3 regions of the Ensifer sp. EB106-05-01-XG146 genome follow, and region 1 is predicted to be linked to each of the others. Evidence: predicted binding sites of a transcription regulator. Region 1 holds the regulator's gene; each other region holds the start of a gene.

What was found. The regulator PhoB, encoded in region 1, activates phosphate uptake and scavenging genes when phosphate is short. The targets are predictions, from matches to a motif close to TGTCATNNANCTGTCAT.
Region 2: a site for PhoB is predicted at 2,766-2,782, ahead of AC3WVQ_RS17230 (alkaline phosphatase D family protein). Genes of this name have one in related genera too.
Region 3: a site for PhoB is predicted at 1,759-1,775, ahead of AC3WVQ_RS17840 (DUF1868 domain-containing protein). Genes of this name have one in related genera too.

The regions. Positions count from the first base shown of each region.
Region 1 is NZ_JBYTDX010000001.1:175,080-179,368, forward strand. Features, by position in the region: gene pstB (phosphate ABC transporter ATP-binding protein PstB) at 1-586, shown strand, start outside; gene phoU (phosphate signaling complex protein PhoU) at 637-1,350, shown strand; gene phoB (phosphate regulon transcriptional regulator PhoB) at 1,553-2,236, shown strand; gene AC3WVQ_RS00820 (GcrA family cell cycle regulator) at 2,305-2,826, opposite strand; gene AC3WVQ_RS00825 (aspartate aminotransferase family protein) at 3,248-4,289, shown strand, end outside.
Region 2 is NZ_JBYTDX010000001.1:3,479,785-3,484,073, reverse strand. Features, by position in the region: gene AC3WVQ_RS17250 (hypothetical protein) at 63-566, opposite strand; gene AC3WVQ_RS17245 (hypothetical protein) at 808-969, shown strand; gene AC3WVQ_RS17240 (hypothetical protein) at 1,133-1,303, shown strand; gene AC3WVQ_RS17235 (amidase) at 1,274-2,584, opposite strand; gene AC3WVQ_RS17230 (alkaline phosphatase D family protein) at 2,848-4,289, shown strand, end outside.
Region 3 is NZ_JBYTDX010000001.1:3,597,207-3,601,495, reverse strand. Features, by position in the region: gene AC3WVQ_RS17850 (polyprenyl synthetase family protein) at 1-803, opposite strand, end outside; gene mtgA (monofunctional biosynthetic peptidoglycan transglycosylase) at 949-1,722, shown strand; gene AC3WVQ_RS17840 (DUF1868 domain-containing protein) at 1,825-2,559, shown strand; gene AC3WVQ_RS17835 (glutathione S-transferase family protein) at 2,556-3,203, shown strand; gene rpmF (50S ribosomal protein L32) at 3,349-3,534, shown strand; gene AC3WVQ_RS17825 (membrane protein) at 3,692-4,093, shown strand; gene phaR (polyhydroxyalkanoate synthesis repressor PhaR) at 4,188-4,289, opposite strand, start outside.

The DNA.
Region 1 (4,289 bases):
GAACTGCCGCGTCACCGGCAAGATCACGCTCGACGAGGACGACATCTACGACCCGACGATCGACGTCGTCGAACTGCGCGCCCGCGTCGGCATGGTCTTCCAGAAGCCGAACCCGTTCCCGAAGTCGATCTACGACAACGTCGCCTACGGCCCGCGGATTCACGGACTTGCCCGCACCAAGGCCGACTTTGACGAGGTGGTCGAGACCAGCCTGCAGAAGGCCGGTCTGTGGAACGAGGTAAAGGATCGTCTGCAGGAGCCCGGCACCGGCCTTTCCGGTGGTCAGCAGCAGCGTCTCTGCATCGCGCGTGCCGTCGCCGTCAGCCCGGAAGTCATCCTCATGGACGAGCCGTGCTCGGCTCTCGATCCGATCGCGACCGCCAAGGTCGAAGAGCTCATCCACGAGCTGCGCACGAACTTCACGATCGTCATCGTGACCCACTCGATGCAGCAGGCCGCCCGCGTTTCGCAGCGCACCGCCATGTTCCACCTCGGCAATCTCGTCGAGGAGAACGACACCGACAAGATGTTCACCAATCCGGATGACCAGCGCACCCAGGATTACATCATGGGCCGCTTCGGCTGAGGCCGCATAAGGCTGCAACAGTAACTGCAAAGCGCCCGTAAGGATCGACGATCATGTCCATGCATATCATGTCCGCCTATGACGAAGAACTGAAGTACCTGACGCGCCGCATCTCGGAGATGGGCGGCCTCGCCGAACAGATGGTCGCCGAGTCCGTTCGCGCGCTGGTCAACTCCGACCTGGCTCTCGCACAGAAGGTGATCTCGGACGACACCGTCCTCGACGACGCCGAGCGCCAGATCGGTGAGAAGGCGATCGTCACGATCGCCAAGCGTCAGCCGGTCGCCGCCGACCTGCGTGAGATCATGGGGTCGATCCGCATCGCCTCCGATCTGGAACGCGTCGGCGACCTTGGCAAGAACACCGCCAAGCGCGTGATCGCGGTCGCCGGCTCCGGCATTCCGCGCAAGCTCGCCCGTGGCCTCGAGCATCTGGCAGAGCTCGCTCTCGTCCAGCTCAAGGAAGTGCTCGACGTCTACGCCTCGCGCTCGCCGGAAAAGGCCAACAGCATCCGCGAGCGTGACGAGGAGATCGACGCGATCTACACCTCGCTGTTCCGCGAGCTCTTGACCTACATGATGGAAGATCCGCGCAACATCACGCCCTGCACGCATCTTCTGTTCTGCGCCAAGAACATCGAGCGCATCGGCGACCACGCGACCAATATCGCTGAGACGATCTATTACATGGCGACGGGTGCTCAGCCGGAAGGCGAGCGTCCGAAGGATGACACTACGTCGACGCTGGGCTCGGTCAACGACTGAGCGCCAAGCGCGCCGTAAGCATGCATGCCCTTTGAAATCTGATCCGGTCGCGGCTTCGGTCGCGGCCCCGAATTCCTGTATCTGAAGCATGCGGTTTTCGCCCCGCCTTTGAAAACGGCGGATGTGCTCCAGATTTAGAGTGTCTGAGCGCCGGCCGGGCCGATGAGCCCAAAGGCCGCCCGCGGTAAGGAGACGTTACCTGATGTTGCCAAAAATCGCCGTAGTCGAAGACGAAGAGGCGCTGAGCGTTCTGCTGCGTTACAATCTGGAAGCCGAGGGCTTCGACGTCGATACGATCCTGCGGGGCGACGAGGCGGAGATCCGGCTTCAGGAGCGGCTGCCCGACCTGCTTATCCTCGACTGGATGCTGCCCGGTGTTTCCGGCATTGAACTTTGCCGTCGGCTGCGCCAGCGTCCGGAGACCGAACGTCTGCCGATCATCATGCTGACGGCGCGCGGCGAGGAAAGCGAGCGCGTCCGGGGTCTGGCGACGGGTGCCGACGACTACGTGGTCAAGCCCTTCTCGACGCCGGAGCTGATGGCGCGCGTCAAGGCGATGCTGCGCCGGGCAAAGCCCGAGGTGCTGTCGACGCTGCTTCGCTGCGGCGACATCGAACTCGACCGCGAGACCCACCGCGTTCATCGCCGCAGCCGCGAAGTGCGCCTCGGCCCCACCGAGTTCCGTCTTCTGGAGTTCCTCATGTCCTCGCCGGGCCGCGTCTTCTCTCGCTCGCAGCTTCTGGATGGCGTCTGGGGGCATGACATCTATGTCGACGAGCGCACCGTCGACGTGCATGTCGGTCGTCTGCGCAAGGCTCTGAACTTCTCGAACATGCCCGACGTCATCCGCACCGTTCGCGGCGCCGGCTATTCGCTCGAAAGCTGAGCGGTCTGAAAGTCGCCAAGAAAAAAAGGGGCCGATCGGCCCCTTTTTTATTGATGCCGTCCAGCTTCTCAGCGGGCCCTGCGGCGCTCCCCCGACGGCTGGTAGGCCAGCCGCGCATGGAAGGTGCAGTAAGGCGAGGCTTCCGGGGAATCGTTGCCGCAGAAGTGAAACTCTTCCTTCAGCGGGTCGCCGATCGGCCACTTGCAGGTGCGCTCGGTGAGCTGGGTCAGCTCGAGGCGGCGCGACATCGGCACGACAACGTCGGTGCGGGTGCTGAAATCCTGCTCGGCAACGAGATCGACTTCGATTTCTTCCTTGAGAACGACAGCGCCGGCCGCGCGTGCAACCGGGCGGGTCGAAACGCGCGAAGCGTAGTTCGGTGCGCGCGGTGCCGAAGTCGGGCGCTTCGGACGGGCTGCTGTCGTGGTGCTGCCGCCGGCCTTGGCGCGACCTGGCAGGCTCAGGCGGTGAACCTTGCCGATGACAGCGTTACGGCTGACGCCGCCGAGCTGCGCCGCGATCTGGCTTGCGCTCAGGCCCTCGGACCAAAGCTTCTTCAGTTTCTCCACCCGCTCGTCAGTCCAGTTCATTTCTGCACTCTCCGTTCTCAGCGTTGGGGATGGCAGAATCCCTCACCGCACCCCGGCTAAACCCCGGGGTTGCAAACGCGATAACTCTTTTGGTGACTAGGTCCGCCGCATGCGTCTAGTAATTGAATGTTAACGTACTGACCGCTGGACTCTGTGGCAAGAGTCCCGGGAATCAGGCCGAATCGATTTCGTAGTTTTCCCCAACTTGCTCGGCCAGCGTTGCATTTTTGCAAGCCCTCCCGGACGATTTTTCTGCTGCCAGGAATCGACCCTTCATGTTGCGCTGCAAGGCTTGGTTTTGTTGACATTGCAGCGCGAAATGGGAATAGTGCCTGCGCCGCCGAAAGGCGGCATTTTTGATTTTTATCGGCCCGCGTGAGGCGCGGGATCGATGTCGATCTGGAGTGAAGGAGAGCCTCGCATGACTGCAACCACGCCGCTTTACGATACCTACATGCGCGCGCCGTTGCGTTTCGAGCGAGGAGAGGGCGCCTGGCTGATCGCTGAAGACGGCACGCGTTATCTCGATTTCGGTGCCGGCGTTGCCGTGAACTCGCTCGGCCACGCGCACCCGCACCTGGTCGAGGCGCTGAAGGCGCAGGCCGACAAGGTCTGGCACCTGTCCAACCTTTATGAAATTGCGGGCCAGGAAAGCCTCGGCCGCCGGCTGACGGCAGTGACCTTTGCCGACAAGGTCTTCTTCACCAATTCGGGCGCGGAAGCGCTGGAATGCGCCATCAAGACGGCACGGCGTTACCACTTCTCCAAGGGCCACCCGGAGAAGTTCCACGTCATCACCTTCGAAGGCGCCTTCCACGGCCGCACGATCGCGACGATCGCCGCCGGTGGTCAGCAGAAATACATCGAAGGTTTCGGGCCGAAGGCGCCGGGCTTCTACCAGGTTCCGTTCGGCGACATCGCCGCGGTCAAGAATGCGATCACCGAGGAAACCGCAGCGATCCTGATCGAGCCGATCCAGGGCGAGGGCGGCATCCGTCCGGCGACCAAGGAATTCATGCAGGAACTGCGCGCGCTTTGCGACGAGTTCGGCCTGCTCTTGATCCTCGACGAGGTCCAGACCGGCGTCGGCCGTACCGGCAAGCTGTTTGCCCATGAATGGGCGGATATCCGTCCGGATATCATGGCGGTCGCCAAGGGTATCGGCGGTGGCTTCCCGTTCGGCGCCTGCCTCGCGACTGAGGAAGCCGCATCTGGTATGGTGGCGGGCACGCATGGCTCCACATATGGCGGCAACCCGCTGGCCATGGCCGTCGGCAACGCCGTGCTCGACGTCGTTCTGGCCGACGGATTCCTGACGCATGTGCGCGATGTCGCGCTGGTCTTCCGCCAGGGCCTTGCGTCGCTCAAGGACCGTTTCCCTGATGTCATCGAGGACATCCGCGGCGACGGTTTGATGCTGGGCATCAAGGTGAAGGGCCCTTCGGCCGATCTGCTGAAGGAAA
Region 2 (4,289 bases), 3.3 Mb from region 1:
GGCAATGCGGGTTGCAGCGGGCGGAAGAGGGGCGCGTTGAAAGCGGACGATGTCCGGCGGGTTCACTCCGCCGCGTTGTTGCGCAACCAGGTTTCCAGCGCGGCAATCACCGAGAGCCGCAGGCTTGCGCCCTTGGACAGGGCGCGGGTGAGGGACAGGTCGTCGCCGGCAAATCCCATCTCGGCCATGATGTCGTTCGCCCGCATCCGGCGGCGATTCATGATCGTGCGGATTTCGGCGATCGTTTCGGGGAGCAGGTAGCGACCGCTGGCAATCGCGGGGGGCGCTGCGAGCGGCGGATCGATATGAGCGTGTGGGGCAAGCCCGTCCGGGCCGCCATTGCTGCTCAGCCACTTGAGGAACGTTTCACGCTCGGTGGGGCTTGCCTTGGTCCAGGAATTCTTGAGCTTGTCGAGGCGCGTGCGCTCGTCCTTAAGCCCTGCCGCGATAAGCGCCTTGCGCAGCGACGGGATGCGGCCGGCGATCAGATCCGCATGGATGTCGGGAAAATCGAGTTTCAGGCGCTGCACGTCCGCGGTTTCGTCGCTCTTGGTTTTCTTCGACATGCTCATTCCCGCGTCGTTCGTCGGCGACATGCTCTAGCGTGCTCGTGCGCCCGGCGCGAGCGAAATAGGTCGCTATCCTCTATCCTTTGTCGGTCGACCCCGTTAGGGAGCGCATGGAGAATAACGCGACGCTGCGTGCTGTGCCCTTCGCCTGATGTCATGCATCCAGCTTTACGCAAGTCCCTTCGCCTATAGTCACCTCAATGGCCGGGATGTGACACGGCGAATGAAGGACAATGATATGTCAAACGATATCGAGCATTACCGCGACCCATCCGACAAGATGGTTGCCCTCTATCTCGCGAACAATGACGGCGACGAACTGACCGATGTCTTGGTCGCCGCGCTTGAAGATGCCTTCCGCATCCTCCGTGACGAGATCTCCGGCGAAACGATGCATTGAGCGGAGCGCGTCTCCTCCACGAACTATTTTTCGAACGTAATCCGCCATCGGTTGCGAATCGAATCAGGGATGTCCTGTTCTGACCGGGTTCCAATCGGCGACGCGTCGGATGTCGGGAGAGTTCGCGGCCACGTATCGCTTGCGCTAGGGGAGGCGCACAAGCATGACATTTTCTATCTGGCATACGGTCATAGCGCTGCTGATTATCGGCGTACCGGTCTGGCTGATCCTTCGGGCGACGACGACTGCCGAACCGGCCTGCTTGCAGGCCGGTGTTTCATTCGATGACCATCGGGCGCGCCGTTCAAGCTTGCTGAAGCAGCGCTTCGGCTGAAAGGGCTGACGCCAGTACGGTCGCATCGGTTCCGTTTCTCCCAACCAGCATCAGTCCGGCCGGCCGCACAAGGCCCGGCATCGGCAGGGTGATAGCGGTGAGATCGAACTGGTTGGCGACCTGGCAGTTGCGCAGCAGCAGGCTCTCCACGCGGTCGTATTCCGCCGCGTCGGTGTCGACGCTTGCGATGGACACGGCCGCAATCGGCGTCGTCGGCAGTGCGATGAGATCGTAGGGCGAGAGCCGCTCGTCCATGGCGGCAGCGAGCGCATGCCGGGTTTGCAGCAGGGCCGAGATCGTCGCGTCGGGCACCAAAAGGCGGCGGCGAAGCGAGAACTTGACCCTTTCGTCGACTGGGACGGCCGCATCACCCAGCCATCCGGCGTGGATACGGCTTGCCTCCAGGCCCGCAATCGAGCCGATCCGCGTCGCTTGGCCGAGCTTCTCGATCAAGTCATCGATGGTGCAGTCGACGATCTTGGCACCCGCTTTGGCCAGTCGGTCGAGGCTTGCCGCAAAGGCGTCGGCGACTTCGGGGGAGAGGTCTTCAAACAGCCTGCCACGGGGGATGCCGATACGAAGATCTGCGACAGGACGGGCGACAAGCGGCCTTGGCTGCTCGCCGGCCATCACAGCATCGGTCGCCGCACAATCGGCAACGGTCCGGGCGAGCGGCCCGAGCGAATCCAGAACCGGCGAGAGCGGAAAGGCGCCATCGAGCGGGATGCGGCTGGCTGTCGGCTTGAAGCCGACGATGCCGTTCAGCGCCGCGGGGATGCGGATCGAGCCACCGGTATCTGAACCGATGGCAATGTCGCAGGTGCCTTCTGCCGCCGACACGCCAGCGCCCGAGGACGAACCGCCGGGGATCAGGCTTTCGTCGGTGGCGTTGCCGGGTACCGGGTAGTGCGGATTGAGGCCGACGGCCGTAAACGCGAATTCGGTCATATGCGTCTTGCCGATAATGACCGCACCGGCAGCACGCAGCCGCTGGACAACGAGCGCGTCTTTTTGGGCCGGCGGCGCGTCGCGCCGGATGATGGAGCCGGCAAGCGTCGGTTCGCCGGCGATATCCAACAGGTCCTTGATTGAAACGATCTTGCCGTCGAGCGGCCCAAGGCTGTCCCCCGCCTGCCGGCGGCGGTCGGCCGCGTCTGCCTCGCTCCGCGCGCGCTCTTCGTAGAGCCGGACAAAAGCCTTTTGCTCGTGCCGACGATTGTTGAGCCGGCTCAGGATCTGTTCCAGGCGGTCGCGGACGGAGACGTTGGCGGCATGGGACACGATGATCACCTGTCGATTTGTGAGGCCACCGAACGGAGGCAGGAGGCGGGTTCGTTGCCCGGATTCACCAGGGCCAACGCTGATCGCCTTTGATAACAGCATTGGCGGAGTTTGCCATCGTCCCATTGTCGCCGCGGCCAGCTCCGGCCTTCACCGAACTGTCGCCAAACCGTTCAAATAGTTTCATGCGCCTGTTACGTCGCTGACACCCAGATGACCAAAGGTCCGGCACGCGCGGTGGCGCTGCCGAATCGGAGGTCTGTTTGGCCGATATCCTCAAGACGCTTTCGAGGCGTTCTTTCCTGCTTTCCGCCGGTGCCGCGGGCTTCGTGGCCTCATCCGGTCTTGCGACACCCTTTTATGCACGCGGCTACGGCCGGCCGGAATTCATTCACGGCGTGCAATCGGGCGATGTCGATACGTCCTCCGGCATGATCTGGACACGGGTGGATCGCCCGTCGAAGGTGTCGGTCGAATACTCGACCACCGAGAGCTTCTCTAACCCCCTTCGCCTTTCCGATCTGACGGCGACGCCGCAGACGGATTGCGCGATCAAATGTTCGCTCGACGGGCTGCTGCCGGACCAGGATATCTTCTACCGCTTCACCGCCACGGATCTCTACGACGTCAACCGCGTCTCCGCGCCGGTCACCGGCCGGTTTCGCACCGCCCCCTTGCGCAAGCGCTCGATCCGCTTCGTCTGGTCCGGCGACACGGCCGGGCAGGGCTGGGGCATTGATGATGTCGGCATGAAGACCTATTCGACCATGCGCCAGCACGAGCCGGACTTCTTCATTCATTCCGGTGACACGATCTATGCCGATAACCCGATCCCCGACGAGATAGCGCTACGTGATGGCGGTGTCTGGAAGAACCGGGTGGTGACGCACGAGAAGCGCGACGTCGCTCGCACGCTGGAAGAGTATCGCGGCCAGTGGAAATACAATCTGCTCGACGACCACGTGCGGCAACTCAACGCCGTGTGCCCCACATTCTATCAATGGGACGACCACGAGGTGCTGAACAACTGGTCGGCCTCGACCGACCTGCGCGACGACGCGCGCTATCCGGAAAAGGATGTTGCCGTCTATGCGGAGCGGGCGGCGCGGGCGTTCCACGAGATGACGCCGATCCGCATGCCGGCAACGCAGCCCGGCCGCGTCTTCCGCAAGATCGGCTATGGTCCGTTGCTCGACGTGTTCTTCGTTGACCTCAGATCCTATCGCGGCGCCAACCAGGGAGAAGACGGCGGCGGCGCCCTGTTCGGCTGGCGGCAGGTCGACTGGCTTAAGCGCGAACTTGCTGCCTCGCGGGCCACCTGGAAGGTGATCGCCTGCGACATGCCGATCGGTCTCGTCGTCTGGGACGATTACACCAACCGGCGCGGTTCGGACGCGATCGCCAATGGCGACAACGGCCCGCCCGCGGGGCGCGAACGCGAATTTGCCGATCTCCTGCGCTTCGTCCGCGACAACGGCATCGACAACCTCGTCTGGCTGACGGCGGACGTGCACTACACCGCCGCGCATCACTACGATCCGGGGCGCGGCGCATTCAGGGATTTCACGCCGTTCTGGGAGTTCGTGTCCGGTCCACTGCATTCCGGCACCTATGGGCCGAAGGAGCTCGACATGACCTTCGGGCCGGAGGTTCGTTTCATCAAGGCATCCGGCGGCGGCATCGACCAGAACCTGCCGCCATCGGC
Region 3 (4,289 bases), 3.4 Mb from region 1:
TCCGCCCAGGTCTGGCCGTTGAGCGCGACCAGCGTGCCCTTGCCACGGGCGGCGTCCTTGCCGGTTGCCTTGCCCATGGTCTCCGCATCCGCGGTAAGGTCGAGCAGGTCGTCGGCAAGCTGGAAGGCAAGGCCGATCTTTTCGCCGAAGGCGCGAAGCCGCGCGCGGTCCTCCTTCGAAGCGCCGGCGACGATGGCGCCAGCCTCGCAGGCAAAGCGGATCAGGGCACCTGTCTTCATCGCCTGCAGCGTGACGATCCCGGCCTCGTCCGGTGGCGACTTTTCCGCGGCCAGGTCGAGCGCCTGTCCGCCGGCCATGCCGCCGTGGCCGGCGGCGCGTCCGAGCGCCAGGATCAGTTCCACCTTCTGCGCATCCGAAAGCGCTGTCTCGGGTGCTGCGATGATATCGAAGGCGAAGGTCAGCAGGCTGTCGCCGGCAAGAATCGCCGTCGCCTCATCGAAGGCCCTGTGCACGGTCGGCTGGCCGCGGCGCATGTCGTCGTCGTCCATCGCCGGCAGGTCGTCATGGACCAGCGAATAGCAATGCACGCATTCGAGTGCCGCGCCGACGCGCAAGGCCGCATCGCGATTGCCGCCGAGCAGATCGGCGCATTCGATCACCAGGAAGGGGCGCAGACGCTTGCCGCCGTTCAGCACGCCGTGGCGCATGGCCGCGAGCAGGTTTGCCGGCCGGGCGATTTCGTCGGCTTCCGTCGTCTGGCCGAGCAGACGTTCCAGCAGACCCTCGACGGTGCGGGCATTGGTGGCGAGGCGACGGGTAAAAGGCGATGTGTCCTGGCTCATGCGCGCTCTTTGACATGGGCGAAGAGGGCTTTCAACGGGGATTCGTGTCGCAGCCGCGCGCTTTCCCTGGGACAGCCTTCTCGGCGCCTTGCCTTTTGCCAGAAAGCCCGTTCAACTCTGCCTGCGCATGCACTAAGAGAAGCGGATGGACAGCGAGGTGAACAGTCAGGCCGCGAACGTCGTTCCGGAAGCGCGCGAGGAGGGCGAATTGCCTTCCAGTCGCTGGTCTTCGCTTCGCCGGACGTTGCGCACGCGTCGCCGCCAGATCGTCCTGGCTGTTCTGGGCTTTCTCGTCCTTCCCTACGCGCTGATCGTTCTCTACCTGGTGGAGTTCATCCATCCCGTCTCGACGCTCATGCTGCGCGATCTCGTGCTGCTGCGCGGCTACGATCGGCAATGGGTCGAGTTCGATGATATCGCCCCGGTTCTGGTGCAGTCGGTGATGATGTCGGAGGACGGGCAGTTTTGCGCCCATGACGGCGTCGACTGGGGCCAGATGCGGGGCGTGGTCGAGGATGCGCTCGAAGGGGAATCCACCCGCGGCGCGAGCACCATTCCGATGCAGACGGTCAAGAACCTCTATCTCTGGAACGGTCGCTCCTTCCTGCGCAAGGGCATGGAACTGCCGCTGGCGGTCGCCGCCGACTTCGTGTGGAGCAAGCGGCGGATGATGGAGATCTATCTGAACATCGCCGAATGGGGCGACGGGATCTATGGTATCGAGGCGGCCGCCCGCCATCATTTCGGGGTTTCGGCGTCGAAGCTCTCGCGCCGGCAGGCGGCGCTGCTTGCGGTCTCGCTGCCCAATCCGAAGGAGCGCAACGCCGGAAAACCCGGCCGCGGGCTCAAGCGCCTGGCGAACCTGATCGAGCGCCGCGCCAGCCGCTCCGGCGGTTACATCACCTGCCTTTATAACTAGGATCAGACCTTTTCATTGGATGCGCTCGCTGGGCGATGTCATGCTCGCGTAGTAGAGTTCTGCCATCTGGGCCTCTCTCCCTTCGAAAGGCCCGATTGCTCCATGACCTTGATTTCCCCCTCGCTTTTCGCCCTTGGCCGTAGCGCCAACGATGCCCCGCCGAGACATCTCGGAACGCGCTACAACACCGAAGGCCAGTTCCTTTCGGAACCGGGCAACACGGTTGTGTCTCACGTTGCCGCCGGATCGCCGTCCGAGGCCGCCGTGCTTGCGGTGCGCGACCGGGTGATGGCGATGCCCGAGGCGGGGCAGTTCGCCTTTACCCACCCGTCCAGCCTGCACATGACGATCTTCCAGGGCATCATCGAACACCGCCGGAAGCTCCCTTACTGGCCGGCCGACATGCCGCTCGATACGCCGATCGAGGTGATGACGGCGCACTACCGCGAACGGCTTGCGCATTTTGCGCCGCTGGAGCAGTTCCGCGCCCGCGTGACCGAGATCACGCCGACGGGCCTTGCGCTCGAAGGCGACGGTGCCGCCGACCGCGCCTGTCTCAAGGCCTGGCGCGACGCTTTCGCGGAAGCCTTCGGCTATCGCCATCCGGATCATGACGACTACCAATTCCACATCACCTATGCTTACCCCGTCGACTGGCTCGACGATGCGGCGCTGCCGCGCTGGCAGGCGATGCTGGACGAGCAGCTCGCTTTTCTGCGCGAGCAGGCGCCGGTGATCGCGCTCGATCCGCCGGCCTTCTGCTCGTTCGAGGACATGAACCATTTCGAGGAACTGATCGTTTTCTCGGAGAGACCAGCAATCAAGGAACAGAAATGACCGGACTTACACTCTATGTCGGCAACAAGAACTATTCGTCCTGGTCGATGCGGCCATGGATCGCGATGACGGCAGTCGGCATCGATTTCTCGGACGTGGTCATTCCGTTCGATTTCGCCGCCGGCAATCCGGAGATCCGGGCGATCTCGCCGACCGGAAAGGTGCCGCTGCTGCGCCACGGGGACCTGCTTATCTGGGAATCGCTGGCGATCATCGAATATGTCGCCGAACTCTTTCCCGACGCCGGGCTGTGGCCGGCCGACCCTCAGGCGCGCGCCCGGGCGCGCAGCTATTCGATGGAGATGCTGTCCGGTTTTCGCGCTCTGCGTGGTGCCTGCCCGATGAACATCCGTCGGCCAAAGCAGGCGCTGGACGTTGGCGCGGACGTCCGCGCGGACGTGGCACGTATCGAGCAGATCTGGACGGAGGCGCTTGCGCGTTCCGGTGGCCCGTTCCTCTTCGGGTCCTTCAGCGCGGCCGATGCGATGTACGCGCCTGTGGTTAACCGCTTCGACGTCTACGATCTCGTTGCGGATCGAGAAACGCTCGGCTACATGAACCGCGTGAAGGCACATCCGGCGTTCCTGAAATGGGAGGAGGCCGCCCGCGCAGAGCCGTGGGTCGTCGCCGAAGACGAGGTCTGAAAAGGTCGAGTCGAAAAATTGCCCGTGGGGACTGGTCAAACGGCAGTTGTCCATGTATAAGCGCGCCAAATTTCCGTGATTAACATCTGTTTTACACGGCCATTTCGGCTGCTGAACAGTGTTTGCCCGATAAGTGGAGAATGAAATGGCTGTACCTAAAAGAAAAACGAGCCCGTCCAAGCGTGGCATGCGCCGTTCGGCTGACGCTCTGAAGACCCCGACCTACGTCGAAGACAAGAACTCCGGCGAACTGCGTCGCCCGCACCACATCGACCTGAAGACCGGCATGTACCGTGGCCGTCAGGTTCTGACCCCGAAGGAAAGCGCATAAGCGTTTCCGTTCGCGGATTAGGTTCAAAGGGCTGGCTCTGCCGGCCCTTTTGTTTTGCATCTGACATGATCTTGCTTGGACGCCGTGGTATCGCTGGCGCCTTGCGTGACGACGCCGCATATACATGGTCCACCATAAACGCGGTCAAGGAGTTCTGATGCTTGCTGCCATACCGCTGCTGATCCTACCTTTTGCAATCTACAATCTCGCGATGATCGGAATGTTCGGCGGCCTCGCCGGCCTGAACGCCGACATGGTGTCGCTCTCCATGCTATCAGGCGCGACCTGGACGATGCGCTTCGGCGACCTTCTGATCGTCGGCGCCCTGCTGCTGCTCTTCGTCGAATTGCTGAAAGCGACGCGCACGAGCAGCCGCGCACTGATGGATCATCTGCTCTCGATGATCCTGTTCATCGTCTTTTTGATCGAATTTCTGCTGCTCGCACCGGCGGCAACGCAGCTCTTCTTCATCCTGATGACCATCAGCTTCATCGATGTTATCGCCGGCTTTGCCGTATCGATGCGCTCGGCCGGCCGGGACGTGTCGATCGGCCTCTAGGTCCAGACGGTTCGGGGCGACGCCGCCCCGATTTCCGCGATCTCTGTTCAGGTGAGGTGAAGGCAGGAACCGCATTCCTGCCTGGTGGTCCTGCTTAGCCGAGATTGTCGAGCTTGGTCTGGAGCGCGCGAAGCTGCTCCTTCAGCTCGTCGATATCCTTGGCTTCGGCCTTCTTTGTTTCCTTCACGGGCGGCGC